3 regions of the Pseudarthrobacter sp. NPDC058196 genome follow, and region 3 is predicted to be linked to each of the others. Evidence: riboswitches for the same ligand, from Rfam matches in the RefSeq annotation. Region 3 holds a riboswitch; each other region holds the start of a gene.
The links. A riboswitch is a leader RNA that binds a small molecule or an ion and turns the genes downstream of it on or off. The one in region 3 is predicted to bind thiamine pyrophosphate.
Positions count from the first base shown of each region.

Region 1: linked by a shared signal. The riboswitch ahead of thiC (phosphomethylpyrimidine synthase ThiC) and the one ahead of thiD (bifunctional hydroxymethylpyrimidine kinase/phosphomethylpyrimidine kinase) in region 3 are both predicted to bind thiamine pyrophosphate.
Region 2: linked by a shared signal. The riboswitch ahead of thiO (glycine oxidase ThiO) and the one ahead of thiD (bifunctional hydroxymethylpyrimidine kinase/phosphomethylpyrimidine kinase) in region 3 are both predicted to bind thiamine pyrophosphate.

Region 1 is NZ_JBHVVN010000003.1:16,814-21,088, forward strand. It holds gene ACFVVC_RS05165 (VOC family protein) at 111-986, opposite strand; gene ACFVVC_RS05170 (amidohydrolase family protein) at 1,088-2,170, opposite strand; TPP riboswitch at 2,251-2,358, shown strand; gene thiC (phosphomethylpyrimidine synthase ThiC) at 2,354-4,192, shown strand; gene ACFVVC_RS05180 (alpha/beta fold hydrolase) at 4,189-4,275, opposite strand, start outside.
Region 2 is NZ_JBHVVN010000003.1:350,441-354,715, reverse strand. It holds gene ACFVVC_RS06635 (RNB domain-containing ribonuclease) at 1-875, opposite strand, end outside; gene thiE (thiamine phosphate synthase) at 905-1,597, opposite strand; TPP riboswitch at 1,625-1,744, shown strand; gene thiO (glycine oxidase ThiO) at 1,739-3,031, shown strand; gene thiS (sulfur carrier protein ThiS) at 3,028-3,264, shown strand; gene ACFVVC_RS06615 (thiazole synthase) at 3,269-4,081, shown strand; gene ACFVVC_RS06610 (hypothetical protein) at 4,145-4,275, opposite strand, start outside.
Region 3 is NZ_JBHVVN010000001.1:59,191-63,465, forward strand. It holds gene ACFVVC_RS00290 (Rne/Rng family ribonuclease) at 1-2,859, shown strand, start outside; TPP riboswitch at 3,010-3,107, shown strand; gene thiD (bifunctional hydroxymethylpyrimidine kinase/phosphomethylpyrimidine kinase) at 3,115-4,275, shown strand, end outside.

The DNA.
Region 1 (4,275 bases), on a different contig from region 3:
GTCCCGGCCGTACGGAATCAGCCTAGTAGCTGTGGACCGGCAGGCGCACGCGCCGGGCCGGGGCGCACGGGGCAACTGGCGGCCCCGGCCGGCCTCCGTCCGCAGCAAGCTCAGCGGACGGCCACCCGCAGCCGGTTGCGCCACGGATCCTCGAACCGAAGCTCGGCGCCCGTGTGGTGGGCAGCCACTCCGGCGACCTTGAGGCGGTCGGCCAAGGCGCCGACGTCGTCCCCTGAAGGAACTTCGATGAGGACTTCGCCGAGCCCAAGGGTGTCCTTGCGCGGGCCGGCGCCGCGGCTGTTCCAGACGTTCATGGCCATGTGGTGGTGGTAGCGGCCGGCGGAAACGAACAATGCCTGCCCGTGCCAGCCCGCCGTCTTTTCGAAACCGAGGGTGCCCACGTAGAAGTCACGCGCCGTCTGGACGTCTCCCACCTGGAGGTGGACGTGGCCCACTCCTGCGGCCGTCACGCGCTGGCCTTCCAGCGATTCCTCAGTGAGGTGCTGCTCCAGGTAGCGCTGCGGGGGCAGCGCGAGGCTGTCCATCACCACGTCCGTCCCGTTCCAGGACCAGTTGCTGCGCGGCCGGTCCCAGTACAGTTCGATGCCGTTGCCTTCCGGATCGGTGAAATAAAAGGCTTCGCTGACCAAGTGGTCGGCGCTGCCGGTGAAGGACATCGGCTCGTATTGCGCCGCCGTGGCGATGGTGGCGGCGAGGGAGGCCTGGTTTTCAAACAGCAGCGCGGTGTGGAACAGTCCGGCCTCTCCCCTGCCGGGCAGGTTCAGCCCCGGAGCCGGGGCCAGGTGGACCAGCGGGCGGCCCAGACGGCCGAGGTACAGTCCGCCATCCTGCTCAGCCACCACCTCCAGGCCCAGTGCGCGCTGGTAGTAGTCGGTCATGACCTTCATGTCCCCCACCTTGAGCATCACCGTGCCCATGGCGAGGTCGGCAGGAAGCAGGTCCTGGCTGTTGGCTGCTGTGGTCATTGGAGGCTCCTTGGATTGGCGGCCGTCCCGATGGCGGCCTGTCACCTATTAAAATTACTTGAAGCTTCAATTTATTCCAAGTCCCGGACCCCCCCTTTCAGTCATTGAATAATGCGGCCGCCGAGCACGACGTGTTCCAGCCTGCCGATGGTCTCCGGGACCGCCCGTGGATCCTCACGGCACACGATCACGTCGGCGCGTGCGCCCTCCTCCAGGCTGTCCGCTCCGAGCCAGCGGCGGGCTGCCCAGCACGCTGCATCCAGTGCTGCAGCCATCGGCAGGCCCGCACCGTGCAGGGCGAGAATTTCGTCCGCGATGCGGCCGTGGCGGATGACGCTGCCGGCGTCCGTTCCGGCGAAAATGCGTACGCCGGCGGCGTAAGCCTGCGCTACGCGCTCCAGCCTCCGCTCCCAGAGGGACCTCATGTGGGCCGCGTACCGTGGAAACTTGGGCTCCGCTTGGGCGGCAATGTCCGGGAACGTGGCGATATTGATGAGGGTGGGCACGATCGGCACGCCTTGCTCGGCGAACCGGGGCAAGTGGCGGGGCAGCAGCCCGGTGGCGTGCTCGATGCAGTCGATGCCGGCGTCGAGCATCTGGTCCAGGGTGTCCTCGGCGAAGCAGTGGGCCGTCACCCGCGCACCTTCGTCATGCGCGGCACGGACGGCGTCGCGGACGACGGCGGCGGGAAAAGAGGGCGCCAGGTCACCGGCGCGCCGGTCGATCCAGTCCCCCACCAGTTTGACCCAGCCGTCACCGTCCCGGGCCTGCTTGCGCACGGCCTCGACGAGGCTCTCGGGTTCGACTTCGTGGGCGAAGCCGCGAAGGTAGCGCCGGGTCCGGGCGATGTGCCGGCCCGCGCGGATCAGTACCGGGAATTCCTTGCCGCCCTGCATCCAGCGAGTATCGGCCGGCGAACCGGCATCACGGACCAGCAGGGTTCCGGCGTTGAGGTCCGCCAGCGCCTGTGCCTCCGCCACGGCGGCCTCCACCGGACCGGCCGGCCCCAGCCCGATGTGGCAGTGGGCGTCCACGAAGCCCGGCAACACCCAGCCGTCAAGTACCCGGTCAGGTGGCGGTGCGGGCCGGCGGAAAGTGAGCGTGCCGTCCACGGACCAGAGTCCGTGCCGCACCTGCTCCGGCGCAGCCAGGACAGGTCCGCGAAAGTGAATGATTCCTGCCATCCGGGCATCCTTTCGTTGCCCGGTCAGGCTAGCATCATCGATTGTTACATCGGGCTTCCGGAGGGCTGTGGTAGCTTCGTTGCTGACCACACGGGTGCCCTTGCAGGGGCTGAGATCGGGCTGACGCAGCCTGCGACCGTTGAACCTGTCCGGGTAATGCCGGCGAAGGAAGTGAGTATTCCCTTGAGTACGCAAAACACCCAGTTGAACCCTGCCCTGCTGCCGTCCGGTTCCGATTCGGCCAGCGGTCCCGACACCGGATCCACACCGCCGGTGACGCAGTCCCTGGCATCGCATTCCCTGGCATGGATCGACGATGCCAGTTCCGGGATCCGGGTACCGGTGACGGAAATCGCCCTTGAGCCATCGCCGAACGGCACGCCGAATCCCCCCTTCCGGACCTACCGGACTGCGGGCCCCGGCAGCGACCCCGTGCGCGGGCTGCAGCCCTTCCGCGCCGAATGGATTGTGGCGCGCGGGGACACCGAGGCCTACACCGGCAGGGAACGCAACCTGCTCGACGACGGCCGCTCGGCCGTGCGCCGCGGAGCAGCCTCCGCGGAGTGGAAGGGCGCCCGGCCGGTGCCCCGCCGCGCCGTCGACGGCCGGACAGTAACCCAAATGCACTACGCCCGGCAGGGCATCATCACGCAGGAAATGCGCTTCGTGGCGCTGCGGGAGAACTGCGACGTGGAACTGGTCAGGAGCGAGGTGGCCGCCGGGCGCGCCATCATCCCGAACAACATCAACCACCCCGAGTCCGAGCCGATGATCATCGGCAAGGCCTTCCTGGTGAAGATCAACGCCAACATCGGCAATTCCGCCGTGACGAGCTCCATCGCCGAAGAAGTGGACAAGCTCCAGTGGGCTACCCAGTGGGGCGCGGACACGGTGATGGACCTGTCCACGGGGGACGACATCCACACCACCAGGGAATGGATCATCCGCAACTCTCCCGTCCCGATCGGAACCGTGCCGATCTACCAGGCACTGGAAAAGGTCAACGGCGAGGCCAACGCGCTGACCTGGGAAATCTTCCGGGACACGGTCATTGAGCAGTGCGAGCAGGGCGTGGACTACATGACCATCCACGCCGGTGTCCTGCTGCGCTACGTCCCGCTTACGGCCAACCGGGTGACGGGCATCGTCTCGCGCGGTGGATCGATCATGGCCGGCTGGTGCCTGGCCCACCACCAGGAGAACTTCCTGTACACGCACTTCGACGAACTCTGCGAAATCTTCGCCAAGTACGACGTCGCATTCTCCCTGGGTGACGGGTTGCGGCCCGGTTCCACGGCGGACGCCAACGACGCAGCGCAGTTCGCCGAGCTGGACACGCTGGCCGAACTGACGCAGCGCGCTTGGGAGTACGACGTCCAGGTGATGGTGGAAGGCCCCGGCCACGTGCCGTTCCACCTGGTCCGCGAAAATGTGGAGCGGCAGCAGGAGCTGTGCAAGGGTGCGCCGTTCTACACCCTCGGCCCGCTGGTGACCGATGTCGCGCCCGGCTACGACCACATCACCTCGGCAATCGGGGCCACCGAAATCGCCCGGTACGGCACCGCCATGCTCTGCTACGTCACGCCCAAGGAACACCTGGGCCTGCCCAACAAAGACGACGTAAAGACCGGCGTCATCACGTACAAGATCGCGGCCCACGCAGCGGACCTGGCCAAGGGCCACCCGGGGGCGCACGAGCGCGACGATGCTCTGTCCAAGGCACGGTTCGAATTCCGCTGGCGCGACCAGTTCGCGCTCTCGCTGGACCCGGTGACGGCGGAATCATTCCACGACGAGACATTGCCGGCCGAACCCGCCAAGACAGCGCACTTCTGCTCCATGTGCGGGCCCAAGTTCTGCTCGATGCGGATCAGCCAGGATATCCGGAATGAATATGGCTCGGCTGAGGCGCAAGCGGCACTCACGGCGGCGGCGTCGGGGATGCGGGCAAAGAGCCAGGAGTTCCTGGCCGCCGGCGGCAAGGTCTACCTGCCGGAACTGCAGATGCCTGCCGGCAACTAGGAGGCCCGGGCCGGCTCGCTGCGGCTGACCCCGCTGATGAACTGCCGGATGGTCCGGTCGCCTTCCACCGAGTCGTGGGGCCG
Region 2 (4,275 bases), on a different contig from region 3:
CCGTCCCACGGCCTGCCCAGCACCTCGGTCTGCAGCCGGAAATGCCTCAGCGACCGCTCATCCGGGGCCGGCATGGTGCGCAGGATGCCCACCTTGCCTTCCAGCATGAGCTGGGCGGCGGCCATTCCCGTCATCAGCGAAATCTGCGCGTTCCAGTCCTCCACGGGAAGCTGCGGGGCGGCGTCGATCCGGTAGCCGCCGTCGGGCAGCTGCACGATCTCCTGCTCCGGCATGTTGAGGCTGGCGCCCCCGCGCGCCCGCTCCAGCGCCACCCGTTTCAGCCCCACGTCCCGGAGGAGCTCCAGCACGGGGGGAGCGGTGCCGGCGTCCAGGGCGGCCTGTGCCCCTTTGTAGCTGAGCTTGTCGCGGCTGCGGATCCGCGCCCGCCTGACGCCCACGGACATCACCGCTGCGTCGGCGTCGAGCATGAATTCCCAGACGAAAGCCGAACACTCCTGGCCCGGCAGCAGGCTCCCGGCACCTTCGCTGATGACCTCCGGGTGCAGCGGGATGCGGCCGTCGGGGGCGTAGAACGTTTGTCCGCGGCGCCTGGTTTCGGTATCCAGCGGACCACCCGGCACCACGAAGGCCGGAACATCGGCTATCGCGTACAGCACCCGGTAGCCGCTCCCGTCCGGCTCGATGAACACGGCCTGGTCCAGGTCCGTGGACGAGGCGGGGTCAATGGTCACGAACTCAACGGCGGTCAGGTCATAGGACGGCAGCTTCAGGGCCGCGACGGCGGCGCGGGCATCGTCCACGGCCGCTGCCGGATAAGGCCCTGGCAGTTCTAGTTCGGCCCGCAACGCACCCAGTGCCTCTTCCAAGGCGTTCCGATGGTCGCGGACATTGGGAGCCAACCGATGATGTGACACAAAAGTCAGCGTAACTCCAAGTCCTGGGTTTACGCAGGCCCGGGGCCGGCAGCGTCCAGCGCGTCGAGCAAGGAGGCGGCAGCGGCCGCGGGATCCGCCGCCTCGGTAATGGCACGGACCACCACGATCCTTCGTGCACCAGCCTCCGCCACCTGGTGAACGTTCCCGTGGTCGATGCCCCCGATGGCAAACCACGGCACCGGGTTGGATGCCTCCGCGGCGGCCCTGGCGGCATACTTGACCAGGTCAAGCCCGACGGCGGTCCGGCCCGGTTTGGTGGGCGTGGCCCAGACAGGTCCCACACAGAAATAGTCCAGGTGGGAGGGTCCGGCAGCGGCGGCGAGTGCGGCATCGACCTGGTCCGGGCTGTGGCTGGACAGCCCGACGGCGGCATTGCCGTTCACCAGCGTGCGGGCGGCAGCCAGCGGAAGGTCCTTTTGGCCGATGTGGAACACCGGTGCGCCGGACAGGACAGCGATGTCGGCCCGGTCGTTGACGGCCCACAGCCGCCCGTGGCGCACCGCCGCATCCTTCAAGACCGCCAGCAGGTCCAGTTCCTCTGCGGCTTCAATGCCCTTGTCGCGCAACTGGATAATGTCCACGCCGCCGGCGAACGCGGCATCCACGAACCGGGCAAAGTCGCCGCGGTCCCGGCGCGCGTCCGTGCAGAGGTACAGTCGGGCCGCCCCAAGGGCAGGAAAGGAGGAAGGGGACATATTCATGCCTGCCAGCCTAGTTCCTCTAAACTGGGCTGGTACTGCGGGAGCCCGCGGCAGCTGTCACAAAGCGCCGGGCTGAGAGGGCGTCAGAGCCGACCGCTTGACCTGATCCGGCTAATACCGGCGTAGGGAAGGAACCACGCCATGGCTACCTCCAAGAACTGCCTGCCCGGGCCTGCCGACGACGCCATCCGGGCCGACGTCGCCGTCATCGGTGCGGGAGTGGTGGGACACGGAATCGCCTGGGAAGTCCAGCGCTCCGGTCGGTCCGTTGTGCTCATCGATGACGCACCAGGGGCCGGCGCCAGCTGGGCCGCTGCCGGCATGCTGGCCCCCGTCAGCGAGCTGCACTACCAGGAAGAGGACCTCCTGGACCTCATGCTCGACGCATCATCCCGTTGGCCTGGCTTCGCTGCCGGCGTCGCCGCCGCCGCAGCCGGTGCCGGGACCGGCTACCTGACGACCCCCACCCTCGCCGTCGGTGTCGACGCCGCAGACCGGCGGGCGCTGATGGACCTGCGCGCAGTGCAGCAGGCCAGCGGCCTGGAGGTGGAACCGTTGACCGTGCGTGAAGCCCGCAGCCGCGAACCCCTGCTGAGCCCGGGGATCTCATGCGCGCTGGACACCCCGGCGGACCACCAGGTGGACCCGAGGAAACTGATAGCGTCCGTGCGGCTGGCCCTCGCCGCAGGAGCGCGCGAAACCCCGGAGCTGGCGGTCGCCGGCGCCGGTGAGGGGTATGCAGTACCGGAACGCGCGGCCGGACTGCTGTGGAGAGACGGGACGGTGGCCGGCGTCCGCCTGGGGAGCGGCAGCACTGTCCTGGCGGCGGAAACGGTGGTGGCCAACGGCCTGCACGCCGCGTCCCTGGACGGCCTGCCCCACGGCCTTGAACTGCCTCTGCGCCCGGTGCACGGGGACATCCTCCGGCTTTCCGTGCCCCGGCACCTCCGCCCGCTGGTTACCGCCACGGTGCGCGGGCTGGTCCACGGGATCCCGGTGTACATCGTGCCCCGGGAGGACGGGACGGTGGTTATCGGCGCCTCCCAACGGGAGGACGCGCTCTCCGACGCCGTGAGCGCCGGCAGCGTGTACCAGCTGCTCCGGGACGCCCAGGCGCTGGTTCCCGCCGTCGCCGAACTCGAACTCCTGGAATGCACCGCCCGTGCGCGCCCCGGGACCCCCGACAATGCACCCCTGCTGGGCCGGGTTGCGGTGTCCATGGGATCCGGCGGTCCAGCGGACGGGCACATACCGGGGCTGATCATCGCCACGGGGTTCTTCCGGCACGGAGTCCTGCTCACTCCTGCCGCAGCGGCGATCTGCGCAGCACTGCTGGACGGCGCAGCCGATCCCCGCTGGGCGCCGTTCAGCCCGGACCGTTTTTCCAGGCCGGCCGTGGCCGTACCAAGCCCCCACATGAAGGAGACAGCGTGAACATCACCCTCAACGGAAACCCGCACTCAGTGGACGACGGCGCCTCCATCACCACGCTCGTCAGCCAGGTCACCGGGCGGCCGCTGGCTCCCAACGGCCAGGCGACGGACGGCGGGAAACTGGGCGTCGCCGTCGCACACAACGCCCAAGTGGTGCCGCGCAGCCAATGGTTCGGTACCGCGCTCGCCGACGGCGACGACATCGAACTCGTCACCGCAGTTCAGGGAGGCTGACACCATGACCGAAACCGGCACCATCAACACCGCAAGCCACGCCGCCGACGACGCACTGGTGATCGACGGCCTCGCCCTGGGATCCCGGCTCATCATGGGCACCGGCGGTGCGCCCAGCCTGGACGGACTGGGCGCCGCGCTCCTGGCCTCCGGCACGGCGCTGACCACAGTGGCCATGCGGCGCTACTCAACAGCAGAAACCGGCTCGCTGTTCCAGCTGCTGGTGGACCACGGGATCAAGGTCCTGCCCAACACCGCCGGCTGCTTCACCGCCCGCGACGCCGTCCTCACCGCGGAACTGGCCCGGGAAGCGCTCGAAACCGACTGGGTGAAGCTGGAGGTCATCGCCGACGAACAGACCCTGCTGCCGGACGCCGTGGAACTTGTTGACGCCACCGAGCAGCTGGTCAACCGCGGCTTCAAGGTCTTCGCCTACACCAACGACGATCCGGTGCTGGCACTGCGGCTGGAAAACCTTGGCGCCACCGCCGTGATGCCCCTCGGCGCACCGATCGGCACCGGACTGGGCATCCTGAACCCGCACAACATCGAGCTCATCGTGTCCCGCGCCTCGGTGCCCGTGGTCCTGGACGCCGGCATTGGCACAGCCTCCGACGCCGCCCTGGCCATGGAGCTGGGCTGCGACGCCGTTCTGCTGGCCACGGCCGTGACGCGGGCGCAGAACCCGGCTCTGATGGGCGAAGCGTTCAAGCACGCCGTCATTGCGGGCAGGCTGGCGAGGGCTGCCGGACGCATCCCGCGCCGGGAACACGCCCTTGCGTCATCGGCCATGGAAGGCCGGGCAGAGTTCCTCTAGGCCGTTAAATAACTGTGGCCACCACCCGTCGGGGTGGTGGCCACAGTTAGCGTCAGGGGCGGTTCAGCTCCGCAGGACCGCGTTCAGCCGCTCGACGTCATGGCGTGCACGGGTGCGGCCCAAGTACACGACGACGGCGATGGCCGCAGCAGTACCGAGGACGATCGGCAAGACCCAGGGAAGCCACGTCAGCC
Region 3 (4,275 bases):
GCCGACAGCCCCGCCGTTCAGGCGGCCCCGAAGGACGCTGGGCACGCACAGGAGCCTGCCGCCGCAACGGCAGTCCCTGAAGCCGGAAGCGAAGCGGCGTCCGCCGCGGCAGCAAGCCCCATCGGTTCGCTGTTCCTGGAACCCGGTTCCCCCACGTCTGTCCTCTTCCAGGCACCGGACCTGAGCACGGTGGTCCGCCCGGCAACGCCCGCGGCGGAGGAGGAGACTGACGAGGAAGAGGCCGACGAAGCAGACGATTCCACCAGCCGCCGCCGGCGCCGCAGCCGCGGCCGCCGTGGCCGGAGCCGCATCGGCGAGCCGACGGACGAGGACGTCGAGGGCCGCAGCGGTGACGCCGACGCCGAAGACGAAGCCGACGAGGACGCCAACGGCCCGCTGGAAGATGGCGTGACCTCCCGCCGTCGCCGTCGCCGCCGCCGCGGCGACCAGGACCTTGAGCTGACCGGGGGCGGGGATGACGATCCGCCCAACACGGTGACCCGTGTCCGTGCGCCGCGCGCCGTCAGCGAAGCACCCGTGAACAACCGGGTCACCAGCGTCAAGGGCTCCACCCGCCTTGAAGCCAAGAAGCAGCGCCGCCGCGAATCCCGCGACACCGGCCGCCGCCGCACCGTGATCACCGAAGCCGAGTTCCTGGCCCGCCGTGAATCCGTGGACCGGCAGATGATCGTCCGGCAGCGCGACGACAGAATCCAGATCGGCGTCCTCGAAGACGGCGTCCTGGCCGAGCACTTCGTGTCCAAGACCCAGCAGGACTCGCTGATCGGCAACGTGTACCTGGGCAAGGTCCAGAACGTGCTGCCGTCCATGGAAGCGGCGTTCGTGGACATCGGGCGCGGCCGTAACGCCGTGCTGTACGCCGGCGAGGTCAACTGGGAAGCCGTCAACCTCGAAGGCAAGCAGCGCCGCATCGAAAACGCTCTGAAGTCCGGCGACACCGTCCTGGTCCAGGTGACCAAGGACCCCGTGGGCCACAAGGGCGCCCGCCTCACCAGCCAGATTTCCCTGCCCGGACGCTACTTGGTGTACGTGCCCGGCGGCTCCATGACGGGCATCTCGCGCAAGCTGCCCGACGTCGAACGCAACCGCCTCAAGCGCATCCTCAAGGACCGCCTCCCCGAGCACGCCGGTGTCATTGTCCGCACCGCGGCAGAGGGTGCTTCTGAAGAGGAACTCACGCACGACATCAACCGCCTCCGCGCGCAGTGGGAAGGCATCGAGAGCCAGTCCACCTCCACCAAGGTCCTTGCCCCCGAACTGCTGTACGGCGAACCGGACCTGACCATCAAGGTGGTCCGCGACGTCTTCAACGAAGACTTTTCCAAGCTCATCGTCTCCGGCGAGGAAGCCTGGGACACCATCGAGGCCTACGTCACCTACGTGGCCCCGGACCTGGTGGGCCGCCTCGAGAAGTGGACCAAGGACCAGGACATCTTCTCTGCCTGGCGCATCGACGAGCAGATCCACAAGGCGCTCGAGCGCAAGGTGTTCCTGCCATCCGGCGGCTCCCTGGTCATCGACCGCACCGAAGCCATGACCGTGGTGGACGTCAACACCGGCAAATTCACCGGCAGCGGCGGCAACCTTGAGGAAACCGTTACCAAGAACAACCTCGAAGCTGCCGAGGAAGTGGTCCGCCAGCTGAGGCTGCGCGACATCGGCGGCATCATTGTGATCGACTTCATTGACATGGTTCTCGAGTCCAACCGCGACCTGGTCCTGCGCCGCCTCGTCGAGTGCCTGGGCCGTGACCGGACCAAGCACCAGGTTGCCGAGGTCACGTCCCTGGGCCTGGTCCAGATGACGCGCAAGCGCATGGGCACCGGCCTGCTGGAAGTCTTCGGCGAGCAGTGCGAGGCATGCGCTGGACGCGGCGTGGTGACCCACGACGATCCGGTGGAGCACCGCCGGGCCAACATCGTGGCGGCCGAACACCACGTCCAGCGCGCCGACAACCGTCCCGACACCCGTGGGGAGGCCCACCGCCCGGAGGGGCAGCGGACCGACGCCGGCCAGCCCGGTGCCCGCACCGAGCGGAAACGCCGCCGTGGACGCGGTAGCCAGCAGGCCGAGGCCGTTCCGGCACCGGCGGTGCATGTGCACACCGTCCAACCGGACCCCACCGACGCCGAGCGGCACGCCAAGGCTGAGGCCACCCGGCTTGCCCTGGCGAACATCGCCGCAGCGGCCCACGCGGCGCACCTGCACGACGACGAGCTGGCAGCTGCCCGGCACGCCCCGGCAGGGCAGGCTCCGGCCCCGCAAGCGCCGGTCCAGCCTGCTCCGGCAGCTGACGCGGAGAAGCACGACGCCGATGCGCACGGGCGTCCCGCAGCGGTCCTGACGTTCGGCGGCGAGAAAGTACCGCTTCCGTTCGTGGAGCACGCGGAGGAGCAGCACCCCAAGGCCGCCCTGACGCTGGACCGTCTCGCGGAAGCATTCGCGCACCTCGGCCAGCCGGAATCCGCCGTTGAGGCCGCACCGGAAAACCCCGCAGCCGCTGATGAGGCAACGGAACAGGCCGCGCAGGAAAGCCGGCCGCAGGGCGGCGAAGCCCAGGCGCGCGCCGCGGAAGCACCGGCCGGGAAGGACTACTCCGACCACACGCTGGAGCAGACCAGGCAGCGCAGGCCGCGCCGCCACCGTGCCGCCAGCCGCGCCCAGGGTGCCGCCAACGAAACCGCCGTCCAGCACCATGAGAACGTCCAACCCGCCACCACGGGGCACTCGCACGCAGCGAAGGTCCCCGAGCCCGCGAACCAGCAGGCGGCGGATACCGGCAAGCGCTCCGAGGAACCGATCATCCTCGGCGTGGGCGTCCCGGCTTCGGAGCTGTAAATCCCGGCAGGCCACCGCGTCGATAAGTGAAGTCCCCGCTTCGTGGACTATTCCCCCCGAAAATTCAGGGGGAACAGTCCACGAAGCGGGGACTTCCTGTATCCGGACGCTGTCACCTTCACCGTGCCACCGTGCCACCGGCTAGGCTGGGAATCCGACACGGGGTGCCGCGCAGAAGGCCGGCTGAGATCCACACCCGTTGAACCTGTCCGGCTAGTACCGGCGAAGGGATGTCTGTTGTCTTCGACCCTCTCCATGCCCCTGCCAACTGCCTCCACTGACCCCTTCGGAACCCCTGGGGGCCGCGACATCCCACGCGTCCTCTCCATCGCGGGCTCGGATCCATCCGGCGGAGCAGGAATCCAGGCGGATCTGAAAAGCATTGCAGCGCACGGCGGGTATGGCATGGCCGCCATCACAGCACTCACGGCGCAGAATACCCGCGGCGTCGTGGCCGTCCACGTTCCGCCTGCTGCATTTTTGGCCCAGCAACTCGATGCCGTCAGCGACGACATCACCATCGACGCCGTCAAGATTGGCATGCTCGGCGACGAAGCGGTGATCCGCACGGTCAGGCAGTGGCTCGAGAAGGTGCGTCCCGCCGTCGTGGTCCTGGACCCGGTGATGGTGGCCACCAGCGGCGACCGGCTGCTGAAGGAATCCGCCGAAGCCGCCCTCCGCGACCTGCTGCCGCTTGCCCACCTCATCACCCCCAACCTTCCGGAACTGGCCATGCTCGTGGGCGAAGAACCCGCGGGGGACTGGGAAGCCGCACTGGAGCAGGGCAGGCGCCTGGCGGATGCCACAGGCGCCACCGTCCTGGTCAAGGGCGGACACCTGTCAGGGGAGGGCTGCCCGGACGCACTGGTGAACACCGCCGGCCTGCTGGCCCGTGACGTCGTGGAAGTGCCTGGCGCCCGCGTCAACACCGGCAACAGCCACGGCACGGGTTGTTCGCTGTCCTCTGCCATGGCAACGGTCCAGGCGCGGCTGGGCGACTGGGAGGCGTCACTGCGGACGGTCAAGCCTTGGCTGGCCGGAGCGCTTGAGGAGTCCGGCCAGCTGGAGGTGGGCCAGGGGAGCGGACCCGTGCACCACTTCCACCATGTACGGCCCCACCTCCGGGAAGGCGGCTTCGCGGCACGGCTTTGGGCCGAAGCCCGGCAGGACCTGGCGGATATTTACGCCCTGGACTTCATCCTCGGCCTGGTCTCGGGCGAACTGGCCGAGAAGGACTTCGCCTACTATCTCGCCCAGGACGCCCAGTACCTGAACGGATACTCCCGGGTGCTGGCCCGGGCCAGCGCCCTGGCCCCCTCCGAGGCGGAGCAGCTGTTCTGGGCAGGCTCGGCCCGGCAGTGCCTGGAGGTGGAATCGGAGCTGCACCGCTCGTGGCTCAGCACCCGGCCCGGGCAG